2 regions of the Delftia lacustris genome follow, and region 1 is predicted to be linked to the other one. Evidence: predicted binding sites of a transcription regulator. Region 1 holds the regulator's gene; the other holds the start of a gene.

Evidence for each region. Region 1 encodes FNR, which switches genes on or off when oxygen is low (the NO sensors DNR and NnrR bind a similar motif). Its sites were predicted from a motif close to TTGATNNNNATCAA; they were not measured.
Region 2: U6958_RS30915 (type IV pili methyl-accepting chemotaxis transducer N-terminal domain-containing protein) is a predicted target of FNR. The motif match lies at 2,016-2,029, and genes of this name have one in related genera.

The regions. Positions count from the first base shown of each region.
Region 1 is NZ_CP141274.1:4,727,961-4,734,022, reverse strand. Features, by position in the region: gene ccoO (cytochrome-c oxidase, cbb3-type subunit II) at 1-75, shown strand, start outside; gene U6958_RS23050 (cbb3-type cytochrome c oxidase subunit 3) at 87-224, shown strand; gene ccoP (cytochrome-c oxidase, cbb3-type subunit III) at 252-1,169, shown strand; gene ccoG (cytochrome c oxidase accessory protein CcoG) at 1,248-2,702, shown strand; gene U6958_RS23035 (FixH family protein) at 2,760-3,074, shown strand; gene U6958_RS23030 (hypothetical protein) at 3,257-3,544, shown strand; gene fnr (fumarate/nitrate reduction transcriptional regulator Fnr) at 3,626-4,345, opposite strand; gene hemN (oxygen-independent coproporphyrinogen III oxidase) at 4,507-5,889, shown strand; gene U6958_RS23015 (sulfite exporter TauE/SafE family protein) at 5,895-6,062, shown strand, end outside.
Region 2 is NZ_CP141274.1:6,450,232-6,456,293, forward strand. Features, by position in the region: gene U6958_RS30910 (response regulator) at 1-55, opposite strand, end outside; gene U6958_RS30915 (type IV pili methyl-accepting chemotaxis transducer N-terminal domain-containing protein) at 84-1,982, opposite strand; gene U6958_RS30920 (ChaN family lipoprotein) at 2,145-3,029, shown strand; gene U6958_RS30925 (bifunctional diguanylate cyclase/phosphodiesterase) at 3,033-4,988, opposite strand; gene purU (formyltetrahydrofolate deformylase) at 5,062-5,910, shown strand; gene U6958_RS30935 (LysR substrate-binding domain-containing protein) at 5,930-6,062, shown strand, end outside.

The sequences.
Region 1 (6,062 bases):
GAGCAGGTCAAGGGCAAGACGGAAATGGACGCCGTCATCGCCTACCTGCAGGTGCTGGGCCGTTCGGTCAAGTAAAGGAGAGCGACATGGACATCACCACCATGCGCATCGTGGCCACGCTGGCCTCTCTGGCCTGCTTCATCGGTATCTGGTGGTGGGCGTTCGCCCGCCGCAACCAGGCCCGTTTCGAAGAGGCCGCCCAGCTGCCGTTCGAGCAAGACTGAGTCCCTCCACCAGAACGAGAACTTCCCATGAGCGATTTCGTAAACAACTTCTGGTCGATCTATGTCACGGCGATCACGCTGGGCGGCATCATCGGCTGCCTGCTGCTGCTGTATCTCACCGCACGCAAGAAGGTGGTCCCCTCGGCCGACAACACCACGGGCCACGTCTGGGACGAGGACCTGCGCGAGCTGAACAACCCCATGCCCAAGTGGTGGATGTGGCTGTTCATCATCACCTCGGTGTTCGGCTTCGCCTACCTGGCGGCCTATCCGGGCCTGGGCTCGTTCGCGGGCAAGCTGGGCTGGACGCAGCTGGGCGCCTATGAAAACGAGATGGCCAAGGCCCGCGCGGACCTGGAGCCGCTGTACGCCAAGTTCACGAGCATGAGCACCGAAGACATGGCCAAGGACCCCCAGGCCATGGCCATCGGCGAGCGCCTGTTCATGAACAACTGCGCGCAGTGCCACGGCTCGGATGCACGCGGCGGCAAGAGCTTCCCCAACCTGACCGATGGCGACTGGCTGCATGGCGGCACGCCCGACAAGATCAGGGAAACCATCACGGCGGGCCGCATCGGCATCATGCCGCCCATGGCCGCTGCCGTCGGCACGCCCGACGATGTGCGCAACCTCTCGCACTATGTGCTGAGCCTGTCGGGCAGCCCGCACGACTCGCTCAAGGCTTCGCTGGGCAAGTCCAAGTTCACGGCCTGCGCCGCCTGCCATGGCATGGACGGCAAGGGCAACCAGGCCCTGGGCGCTCCCAACCTGACCGATGACATCTGGCTGCACGGCTGGGGCGAGGCCGCCATCACGGCCATGATCAACAACGGCAAGCACAACGAGATGCCTGCCCAGAAGGACAAGCTGACCGAGGCGCAGATCGCGGTGCTTGCCTCCTATGTCTGGGGCATGTCGCACAAAGACGGCGCAGTCCGTCAATAAGGACAGGGGGCGGCGCTGCGGCGCCGCCTTTTTGCCTTTTTGAGTTTTCAGATATTCCAAAAAACCAAGGAACCCACCATGAAGCCCGAGAACGGGGATGATGCCGGGAAGCCTCCCCGCAAAGTCATTCCGATCACGCCTGCCGACCCGGACCCGGGCCAGCTGGTGTCGATGTTCGAGTCCGAGAAGAAGGTCTACCCGCGCTCCATCAGCGGTGTCTTCGCACGCTGGCGATGGGCTCTGGTGTTTCTCACCCAACTGGTTTTCTATGGCCTGCCCTGGCTGGAATGGGGGCAGCGCCAGATGGTGCTGTTCGACCTGGGTGCGCGGCGCTTTTACCTGTTCGGGCTGGTGCTGTACCCGCAGGATTTCATCTACCTGGCGGGCCTGCTGATCATCTCGGCGCTGGCGCTGTTCCTGTTCACGGCCGTGGCCGGTCGCCTGTGGTGCGGCTTTTCCTGCCCGCAGACGGTCTACACCGAAATCTTCATGTGGGTGGAGCGCAAGGTCGAGGGCGACCGCAGCGCGCGCATGCGCCTGGACAAGAACGGCTGGACCTTTGAAAAGCTCTGGAAGAAGTCGCTCAAGCAGTTGCTGTGGATTGCCATTGCCCTGTGGACCGGCTTCACCTTCGTGGGCTACTTCGTGCCCATCCGCGAGCTGGGCGGCGAGCTGCTGGCGCTGCAGGGCAGCTGGCAGGTTTTCTGGGTGCTGTTCTACGGCTTCGCCACCTATGGCAACGCCGGCTACATGCGCGAGCAGGTCTGCAAGTACATGTGCCCCTATGCGCGCTTTCAGAGCGCCATGTTCGACCGCGACACCATGATCGTCAGCTACGACACGGGCCGGGGCGAGCCGCGCGCGCCGCGCACCAAGAAGGTGGACTACAAGGCCCAGGGCCTGGGCGACTGTATCGACTGCAAGATGTGCGTACAGGTCTGCCCCGTGGGCATCGACATCCGCAACGGCCTGCAGTACGAATGCATAGGCTGCGGTCTGTGCATAGACGCCTGCAATTCCATCATGGACAAGATGGAGTATCCGCGCGGCCTCATCCGGCTGACCACGCAGAACGCCATGGCCGGCCTGTGGCGGCGGGCCCAGGTGCTGCGCCGCATCTTCCGTCCGCGCGTGCTGGTCTACTCGGCCGTGCTGATCGGCCTGAGCATGGCCATGATCGTGAGCCTGGCGCTGCGCCAGTCGGTCAAGGTCGACGTGATACGCGACCGGGCGTCGCTGTCGCGCATCGTCGCGGGCGGCAAGCTGGAAAATGTCTACCGCCTGCAGATCATGAATGCCACCGAGCAGGCCCAGCGCTACCGCATCAGCGCCCATGGCCTCGACGGGCTGGAGCTGGCGTCCGAGCAGGAGGTCGAGGTCGGCCCGGCCGAGACGCGCGGCATTGCGGCGCGGCTGCAGATTCCCTACGGTTCCGCCGAGCCGGGCTCGCACACCGTATTCTTCGATATCGATGCCGTGCATTCAGGCGCGGGACGCGCGTCCGAAAAGGCCGTCTTCCTGGTGCCCCGGTGATATGTCTGGCCGGCACCGCCCAGGCTGCGCCGGCTGTTTGAAAGAAAGAGGTTATCCATGTCTTCCAGTCCCGCAGTCTCCGCGCCCGCCACGGCCCCTTCGCATCCGGACGCCGGCAAGCCCTGGTGGAAGTTCGCCCATGTCTGGCTCGTGGTGGCCGGCCCGGCCGCCGTCGTGGTGGCCGGCGTGGTCACGGCCGTCATTGCGATCAATGGCGCCGATCCCGTGATCGATCCTGACTATTACCGCAATGGCATCACCATCAACGAGCGTGCCGATGGCGTGCGCGAAGTGCCCAAGAGCCTGGCGCCCGCGGTCACCGGCCGCAACCACGCGGCCACGCCCGCGCAGGACCATCCCACGGACCGCTGAACGCAGGAAAATGCCGTGCACAAGGCCGCAGTCGCGGCCTTTTTTGTATGGTGGATGGCATCTCCAGCATGCGCGAGGGCCAAGGGTTTCCTACAGGCAGTGCAGGGTGCGCAGGGCTTGGCACGGTGCGAGGGCGGCGCGCACAATGAAAGCCAACCCTCGACAGCTCAAGGAGATCGCTGATGTTGGCCCAACGCTGGATGTGGATTGCCTGGCCGGCCTTTCTGGCCGCCGCCGTGATGGAGATGCTGGTATTCGCCTTCGTGGACCCGCTGGAGCTGCACTGGCTCGGCGACCTGGGCTGGTCGCGGCAGGGAATCTACACGCTGGCCTTCTTCGCCTTCTGGGGCGTGACCATGCTGTCCAGCCTCATGACCACCATGCTGGGACGCTCCACGCACGATCTCAACGACGGCGTGGTCTCCGAGCCGGACCCAAATCTGGCCATGCAGGGCCTGGGGCGCGATTGAACCTGCGTGCACTGCAATGGCAATGAACAAGGCCCGCGATCGCGGGCCTTGTTCATTGCCGGGGGGCGGGGCCTTGCGGCCTCACTGGCACTGCTGGCTGTTGACGATGCGCTTGAGCGCGTCCGTGTCCAGGATGCGCAGATGGCGCTGGCGCACCTCGATGATGTTTTCCTCGGCAAACTTCGAGAAGGTGCGGCTCACCGTCTCCAGCTTCAGGCCCAGGTAGCTGCCGATTTCCTCGCGCGTCATGCGCAGCACCAGTTCCGACTTGGAAAAGCCCCGGGCGTGCAGGCGCTGCACCAGGTTGAGCACGAAGGCGGCCAGGCGCTCCTCGGCACGCATGCTGCCCAGCAGCAGCATCACGCCATGCTCGCGCACGATCTCGCGGCTCATGACCTTGTGCACATGGTTTTGCAGGGCCGTGACCTCGCGCGACAGGTCCTCCAGCTTGTCGAAGGGCATGACGCAGACCTCGGCGTCTTCCAGCGCGACCGCATCGCAGGTGTGGTGGTCGTTGACGATGCCATCCAGGCCGATGATCTCGCCGGCCATCTGAAAGCCCGTGACCTGGTCGCGCCCGTCCTCGGTGGCCACGCAGGTCTTGAAGAAGCCCGTGCGGATGGCGTACAGCGAGGTGAAGGACTCACCGTTGCGAAACAGCAGGCCGCCGCGCTTGACCTTGCGGCGCGTGGCCACGATGTCGTCGATGCGCTGCATCTGCTCGGCATCCAGGCCCATGGGCATGCACAGCTCGCGCAGGTTGCAATTGGAACAGGATGCTTTGATGGTCTGAAGGTTCATGGAGTAAACATCAGCGGCGCAGCAGTGCGCCGGCGGTGACCTCGTGGATGGCGATGAGTTGGATCAAATTGTCGCAGCACTGCCGCGAACAACTCTTGATATGAGTCAAGGACGCGGCCAATGGGCTGCGGCACAGTGGACGACATTAGAGGAAAAAACCCATGACCGCTGTCACCCCAGAGCTGCTGCGTCGCTTCGACGTACCGGGGCCCCGATACACCTCGTTCCCCACGGCCGATCGTTTCGTGGAGGCTTTCGGTGCTGAAGACTATATCCTGGCACTTGAGCACCGCAAATCGAGTACCGCAGCGCGGGCCATGCCTTTGTCGCTGTATGTGCATGTGCCGTTCTGCGAGTCGCTGTGCTACTACTGCGCCTGCAACAAGATCGTGACGCGCCACCACGATCGCGCGGCCGTCTACCTGGACTACCTGGCGCGCGAGATGGCCTTGCACACGGCCCATTGCGGCAAGGGCCAGGCCGTCAGCCAGCTGCACCTGGGCGGCGGCACGCCCACCTTCTTCTCGGACGATGAACTGCGCACGCTGATGGCCCTGCTGCGCGAGCATTTCAAGCTGGAGCCGGGCGGCGAATACTCCATCGAGGTCGATCCGCGCACCGTCAGCGTCGAACGCCTGGCCGTGCTCAAGGAGCTGGGCTTCAACCGCCTGAGCTTCGGCGTGCAGGACTTCGACGAGCAGGTGCAGATCGCCGTGCACCGCGTGCAGCCGGCCGAGCAGGTGTTCGCGCTGGTGGCGGCCGCACGGCAGCTGGGCTTTGCCTCCATCAACGTGGACCTGATCTACGGCCTGCCCAAGCAGACGCCCGAGTCCTTCGAGCGCACGCTGGCCCAGGTCAATGCGCTGCGGCCCGACCGTATCGCGCTCTATGCCTATGCCCACCTGCCCGAGCGCTTCAAGCCGCAGCGGCGCATCGCGGCCGAGGACCTGCCCCAGGGCGCCGACAAGCTGGCCATGCTCTCGCGCTCCATCGCGGCCTTCATGGAGGGCGGCTATGTCTACGTGGGCATGGACCACTTCGCCTTGCCCGAGGACGCGCTGGCCGTGGCCAAGCGCCAGGGCCGGCTGCATCGCAACTTCCAGGGCTACAGCACCCAGCCCGACTGCGACCTGATTGCGCTGGGCGTGTCGGCCATCGGCAAGGTGGGGGCCAGCTACAGCCAGAACGCCAAGACGCTGGAGGAGTACTACGACGCCATCGACGCCGGCCACCTGCCCGTGGTGCGCGGCCTGGCACTGTCGCGCGATGATCTGGTGCGGCGCGCCGTCATCATGGCCATCATGTGCCAGGGCGCCGTGCTGTTCGAGCCCATGGAGCAGGCCTGGCTGCTGGGCTTTCGCGAGTACTTCGCCCCCGAGCTGGCGGCGCTTCAGGACCTGCAGGCCAAGGGGCTGGTGCAGATCAGCGACGAGGGATTCCAGGTCACGCCCATGGGCTGGTACTTCGTGCGTGGCGTGGCCATGCTGTTTGACCGATATCTGCAGGCCGACAAGAACCGGGCGCGGTTTTCGAGGATCATCTAGGCCCCATGCTGTTGTCGCTGCTCTGGACCGCTTTGATCATGGGGCTCGTCGGCGGGCCCCATTGCCTTGCCATGTGCGCCGCGCCCTGCAGCGTGGTCACGGGCGGGGCGGGGCAGGGCACGGTACAGGGTGGTGGGCAGGTGGTCGCCGTCCATGGACTGCAAAGCCGGCTG
Region 2 (6,062 bases), 1.7 Mb from region 1:
GGAACAGCGTGTGGTCGTCGATGACGAAGACGGAGATGGGGCTGGAGAAGGACATGGGGCGGCTTTTTTCTTCCGGGAGCGTGTCACGCGTTCGAGGGGAGGGCCTGCGCTGGCGCGCCGGCCGAGGCCGACGGCGGCAGCTCGATCAGCACGCGCGTGCCCTCGCCGGGGCGGGAGTGGACATGGACCAGCGCCTGCGCCAGCAGGGCGCGCTCGCGCATGATGCCCAGGCCCACATGCAGCGAGTCCGGCGCCACGTCGGCGGGGACGAAGCCGCAGCCGTCGTCGCTGACCTCGAAGCGCCAGGGGTGGCGCCCCACGCGCAGCTGCACATGCCTGGCACCCGCGTGCTTGCGCACGTTGGACAGCGCCTCCTGCACCATGTGCAGCACCTGGATCTGCACATCGGGCGCCAGCGGCAGGCCCTGGCCCGTCATGCTCAGCGAGGTGGCAATGCCCGTCTGGTGCTCGAACTTGGACAGCGTGGCGCGCAGCGCGGCCTCGATGTCCTCGGCGCTGGTGCGCGTGCGGAAATGCACCAGCAGCTCGCGCACGTCGGCATAGCATTCGCGCACGCCCACTTCCAGCTCGCCCAGGCTGCGGTCGCGCGCCTCGTCGCGGCCCTTGGCCACGGCGTCGCGCAGCAGCTGGGTCTGTATCTTGAGAAAGGCCAGCGACTGGGCAATGGAGTCATGCAGCTCGCGCGCGATCAGGCCGCGCTCCTCGGCCACGGCGGCTTCGCGCTCCAGCGCCGTGGCGCGCAGGCTTTCCATGGCACTGGCCAGGTGGCGCGCCATGGCGGACAGCAGGTCGCGCATGTCGTCCGTGAGCACCACGCTGGAGCGAAAGAACAGGTTGACCTCGCCCAGCAGGCGCTGCTGCAGTTGCACGGGGATGCTGACCACGGTCTCGAAGCCGGCCTCGCGGCAGTGCGGCAGCTGCAGGTCGCTGGCCGGCGTGATGGGGATCACGCGCAGCCGCGCCTGCTCGCGCGGCTGGCCGCACAGGCAGGCGCCCGTGTGCAGGCAGTGCTCCTGCACCGACATGGACTGGGGCAGGCCGTCGCCGGCCAGCAGCACGTAGCGCTCGTTGGCCTCGTCGGACCAGCGCACCGTGGCCGCATCGGCCTGGGCTGCCAGGCGGACCTGGCGCACAAAGCCTTCGGCCAGGGCCTGGAGGCTGGCCGCCTCGGAGGCCTGCACGCTGACCGCGTACAGCGCCTGCAGCTGCTGGTGCTGCACGTTGAGGCTGGCGGTCTTCTCGCGCACCTTGTCTTCCAATTCGGCGTGCGAGCTTTGCAGCGACTGGGCCATGAGGTTGAAGCCGGCCGCCAGCTGGCCGAACTCGTCGTCCACCTCCACGCTCATGCGCGTGTCCAGGTGTCCGCGGCGCATGCGCTCCAGCGCCGAGCGCAGCTGGCCCACGGGATGCAGCACCAGCCAGTAGCTGGTGGCCATGAAACTCACGGCCGCGATGATGGCCAGCGCCATCAGACACATCTGAAACAGGTGCAGGATGGCCGTCCAGCGCGAGAGCCGGTCCTCGATGGCTTCGACAAAGCCGTCCACCTCGCGCACGAAGGCGTCGGCGCTGCCCATGATGGCCTGCGCATCAGCCTGGTCCTCGGCCTGCCAGCGCGCGTGCAGCGCGCTCCAGTCGCGGCGTATGCGCTCGTAGCGCGCCCTGACCTCGTCGCTCCAGGGCACGAACAGCGGGCGCGACATGTCGCCGCTGCGCAGCAGGTCCAGGCTGGCGTCGAACTGCTGCGCGCGCGCCTGCCACTGCGCAGGCGCCTCGTTCTGGCGCGCCATGGCCATGCGCACCATGCTCATGCGCAGCCGCCCGGCCTCGTTCACGGCGGCCGCGCCGCCCTCCAGCTGCCAAGCCACCCACAGCGTAAAGCCGATCGATGCCACGGCCGCCAGCAGGCAGGCCGCGCCCATGAGCAGCAGCTTGGTCGAAAGCGAGGGCTTGCCATGCATGGTCGCACTGTAGCCACGGCACATTTGCGCGTCTTGACCTGAATCAAGCGCCACCCGTTTGCGCCGTGCCCCCGCCCCGATTCCTAGGATCCTTTCCAACTGCCCCCAATGCCCACAGGGCCTATGGAGGCCCCGGGCAAGGCCAGTGTTTAGCATGGGGCCATGCAAGTCCGCTCCATCCCCCGCCCCTTCATCCGCACCCCGCGCCTTGCCGGCCTGGCTGCGGCCGCATGGCTGGCGGCAGCCCTTGCCGGCTGCGCCAGCTCCTCCACACCGGCGCGGGACTGGACGCAGCAGCTGCAGCGCTGGTCCGACGCACCCCTGGTGCTGCTGGGCGAGCAGCACGATGCGGCGGCCCACCAGGCCTGGCAACAGGCCACGGTGCAGCAGCTGGCCACGCAGGAGCGCCTGGCCGCGCTGGTGATCGAGATGGCGCCGCGCACGGGCTCCACGGCCAGCCTGGCGCGCGATGCCTCCGAGGACGCTGTGCGGCAGGCCCTGCAATGGCAGGACGCCGCCTGGCCCTGGCCGCGCTACCGCGGCGTGGTCATGGCCGCCGTGCGCGCAGGCGTGCCCGTGCTGGGCGGCAACCTGCCCCGCGCCGACATGAAGCAGGCCATGCGCAACCAGAACCTGGACACCCACCTGCCGCCCGAAGCCTGGCAGCGCCAGCTCGACGCCATCCGCGAAGGCCACTGCGGCCTGCTGCCCGACACCCAGTTGGCGCCCATGGCCCGCATCCAGCTGGCCCGCGACGCCAGCATGGCCGAGGTGGCCAGGGCCGCAGTCAAGCCCGGCAAGACCGTGCTGTTGGTGGCCGGGCGGGGCCATGTCCTGCGCGGGGTGGGCATCCCGACCTGGCTGCCGGAGTCCGCAGCAGCCAAAGTGGCCGTGGCGCAGGCAGGCGAGACATCGGTGGCGCACGAATCCGATGTGGACTGGCTGCAGAAGACGGACGCCTTGCCGGCCAAGGACCACTGCGCAGAGCTGCGCGAGAAGTTCAGGAACCCGCCGGCACCGCGGGCGGATGCGGGTCGGGTGGACTGAGCTTCACCCCTGCACGGCCCACATCCCCTCGTTGCCCGAGACCCACTCGCCGAACGCCTGCGCAGGCATGGGCTTGCTGCACAGATAGCCCTGGAAGAAGTCGCACCCCTTGCCGCGCAGGAATGCCAGCTGCTCGGCCGTCTCCACGCCCTCGGCCAGCACCTTCAGCCCCATGGCATGCCCCAGCGCGATCACCGACCCGCTGATGGCCATGTCGTCGGCGCTGTGCGGGATGTCGCGGATGAAGCCCTGGTCGATCTTGAGCAGGTCCAGCGGGAAGCGCTTGAGGTGGGCCAGCGAGGAATAACCGGTGCCGAAGTCGTCGATGGCCAGCCGCAGGCCCTGGGCGCGCAGACGGCGCATGACGGCCAGGGCCTCCTCGGGGCGCTCGGCCAGGGCGCTTTCGGTGATCTCCAGCTCCAGGCAGTGCGGGGCGAAGCCCGTGGCGGCCAGCGCGTCGGCGGTGGCACCGGCGATGTCGGTCAGCAGGAACTGGTGCAGCGAGACATTGACCGCGATGGTCATCTCGGGCAGGCCCTGATCGCGCCAGCGCTGGCCCTGGGCGCAGGCCTCGCGCAGCACCCACAGGCCCAGCGCGCCGATGACGCCCGAGCTTTCGGCCACGGGAATGAAGCGTGCCGGGGAGATGAGGCCCTCGTCCGGGTCCAGCCAGCGCACCAGGGCCTCGGCGCCCACCAGGCGGCCCGTGGCCAGGTCGATCTGGGGCTGGAAGTACAGGCGCAGGTGGCCCAGGTCTATGGCCTGCCGCAGCCGTGCCTCCATGGCCAGGCGCTCGCGCGCGGCCGAGGTCATGTCTTCCTCGAAGAAGCACCAGGCACGGCCGCTGCGCGACTTGGCGCCGTAGACGGCCGCATGCGCGCCCTGCAGCAGGTCCTGGGCATTGCCGGCGTGGGAGGGGTACATGCAGATGCCCACGCTGACGCCGGCCATGACGGACAGGCCGTCCGGCGAGCTCCAGGGCTGGCCGGCCGCCGCGATCAGTTGCCGTGCGCGGGCGATGGCGTCGCCGCGCTCGCTCATGCCCTTGCACAGCACGGCCAGTTCGTCACCGGCCATGCGACCTATGAGGTCCTGGGGACCCAGGGAATCGTGCACACGGGCGGCGATGTGGCGCAGCACCTGGTCGCCGATGGCGTGGCCGTAGCTGTCGTTGACGTCCTTGAAGCGATCGATGTTCAGCAGCATTACGGCCAGCGTGCCCTGCTCGGCGGCCGCCTCGGCCACGGCGTCTTCCAGCAGCGCTGTGAAGCGCACGCTGTTGGGCAGGCCGGTGAGCATGTCGCGGTGGGCCAGGAATTCGAGCTGGGCCTCGCGCGCCTTCTCGGCCGAGATGTCGGTGAACATGCACACGTAGTGCGTGACCTTGCCCTGTGCGTCCTTGACGGCGCTGAGCGACATGCGCTCGGGAAAGACCTCGCCGTTCTTGCGGCGGTTCCAGATTTCGCCCTGCCAGTGGCCCGTGGCCTGCATGCTGTCCCACATGGCCTCGTAGAAGGCCTTGTCGTGGCGGCCGGACTTGAACATGCGCGGGGTCTTGCCCAGCATCTCCTGCTCGGTATAGCCCAGCAGCCGCGTGAAGGCGCTGTTGACCGAGAGGATGCGGCTGCGCGCATCGGTGACGACCACGCCCTCCATGGTGTTGTCCACCACGGCGGCGGCCAGGCGCTGGCGTTCGTCGGCCTCCCGCCCGGCGGCCATCGCGGCATGGGCAGTGCGCTCTCCACGGCGCATGCGCCACAGCAGCCAGCCGCCGCCCACGGCCGTGACCAGCACCAGGGCCACCGAGGACAGCATGCGCCGCTGCGCTGCCGGCCCCGGCGGTATCTGCAGGTGCGCCAGCAGCCATTCCACGCCCCAGAGCCACAGCAGACCTGCGCACACATACAGGGTCAATGCGCCCCAGAGCGGTATTCGGGGCTGCTCTCCCTGATCTTGCATGTGGTTCCTCAGAACGTTCCCAGAACGTGTGACTTGCGCAGGGTCGTGTGCATGCTGCGACAATTGCGCCGCTATGACCCAAGCCTATATTCTTACCCTTTCGTGCCCCGACCGGCTCGGTCTGGTACATGCCGTCTCGGGCTTCCTGCTCGAGCAAGGCGGCAACATCGAAGAGGCCGCGCAGTATAACGACCCGGCCACCGGACTGTTCTTCATGCGCGTGCAATTTGCCTGCAACGGCTGCGATCCCGCGGCTCTGAGGGCGGCCCTGGCCGACCTGGGCGGCCAGTACCAGATGAAGTGGCGCCTGCACACCAAGGCCGAAGCCATGAAGACCGTGCTCATGGTCAGCAAGGAAGGCCACTGCCTCAACGACCTGCTGTTTCGCTGGAAGAGCGGCCTGCTGCCGGTGGACATCCGCGCCATCATCAGCAACCACCGCGAGTTCTACCAGCTGGCGGCCAGCTACAACATTCCCTTCCACCACATCCCCGTCACGGCTGCCACCAAGGCCCAGGCCGAGGCAAAGCAGTTCGAGATCATCGAGGCCGAAGGCGCCGAACTCGTGGTGCTGGCGCGCTACATGCAGGTGCTGTCCAACGACCTGTGCACCAAGCTGGCCGGCCGCGCGATCAACATCCACCACAGCTTCCTGCCCAGCTTCAAGGGCGCCAAGCCCTACTACCAGGCCCATGACCGCGGCGTGAAGCTGATCGGCGCCACGGCCCACTATGTGACGGCCGACCTGGACGAAGGCCCGATCATCGAGCAGGACGTGGCCCGCGCCGACCACACCGACACCGTGGAAGACCTCACGGCCCGCGGCCGCGACACCGAGAGCCAGGTGCTGGCCCGCGCCGTCAAGTGGCACAGCGAGCACCGCGTCATCCTCAACGGCCACAAGACCGTGGTCTTCCGCTGAAGCCGGCTCCCGGCCGCCCATGGCGAACGTGACCCTTGCCGCCGGCAGCGGCTTTGCCCCGCCCGGCAGCGGCGCCCGCCGCATCCCGCCCATACAGTGCCTGCTCACTTTCGAGGCGCTGGCGCGGCTGCGCAGCGTGACGCAGACGGCCG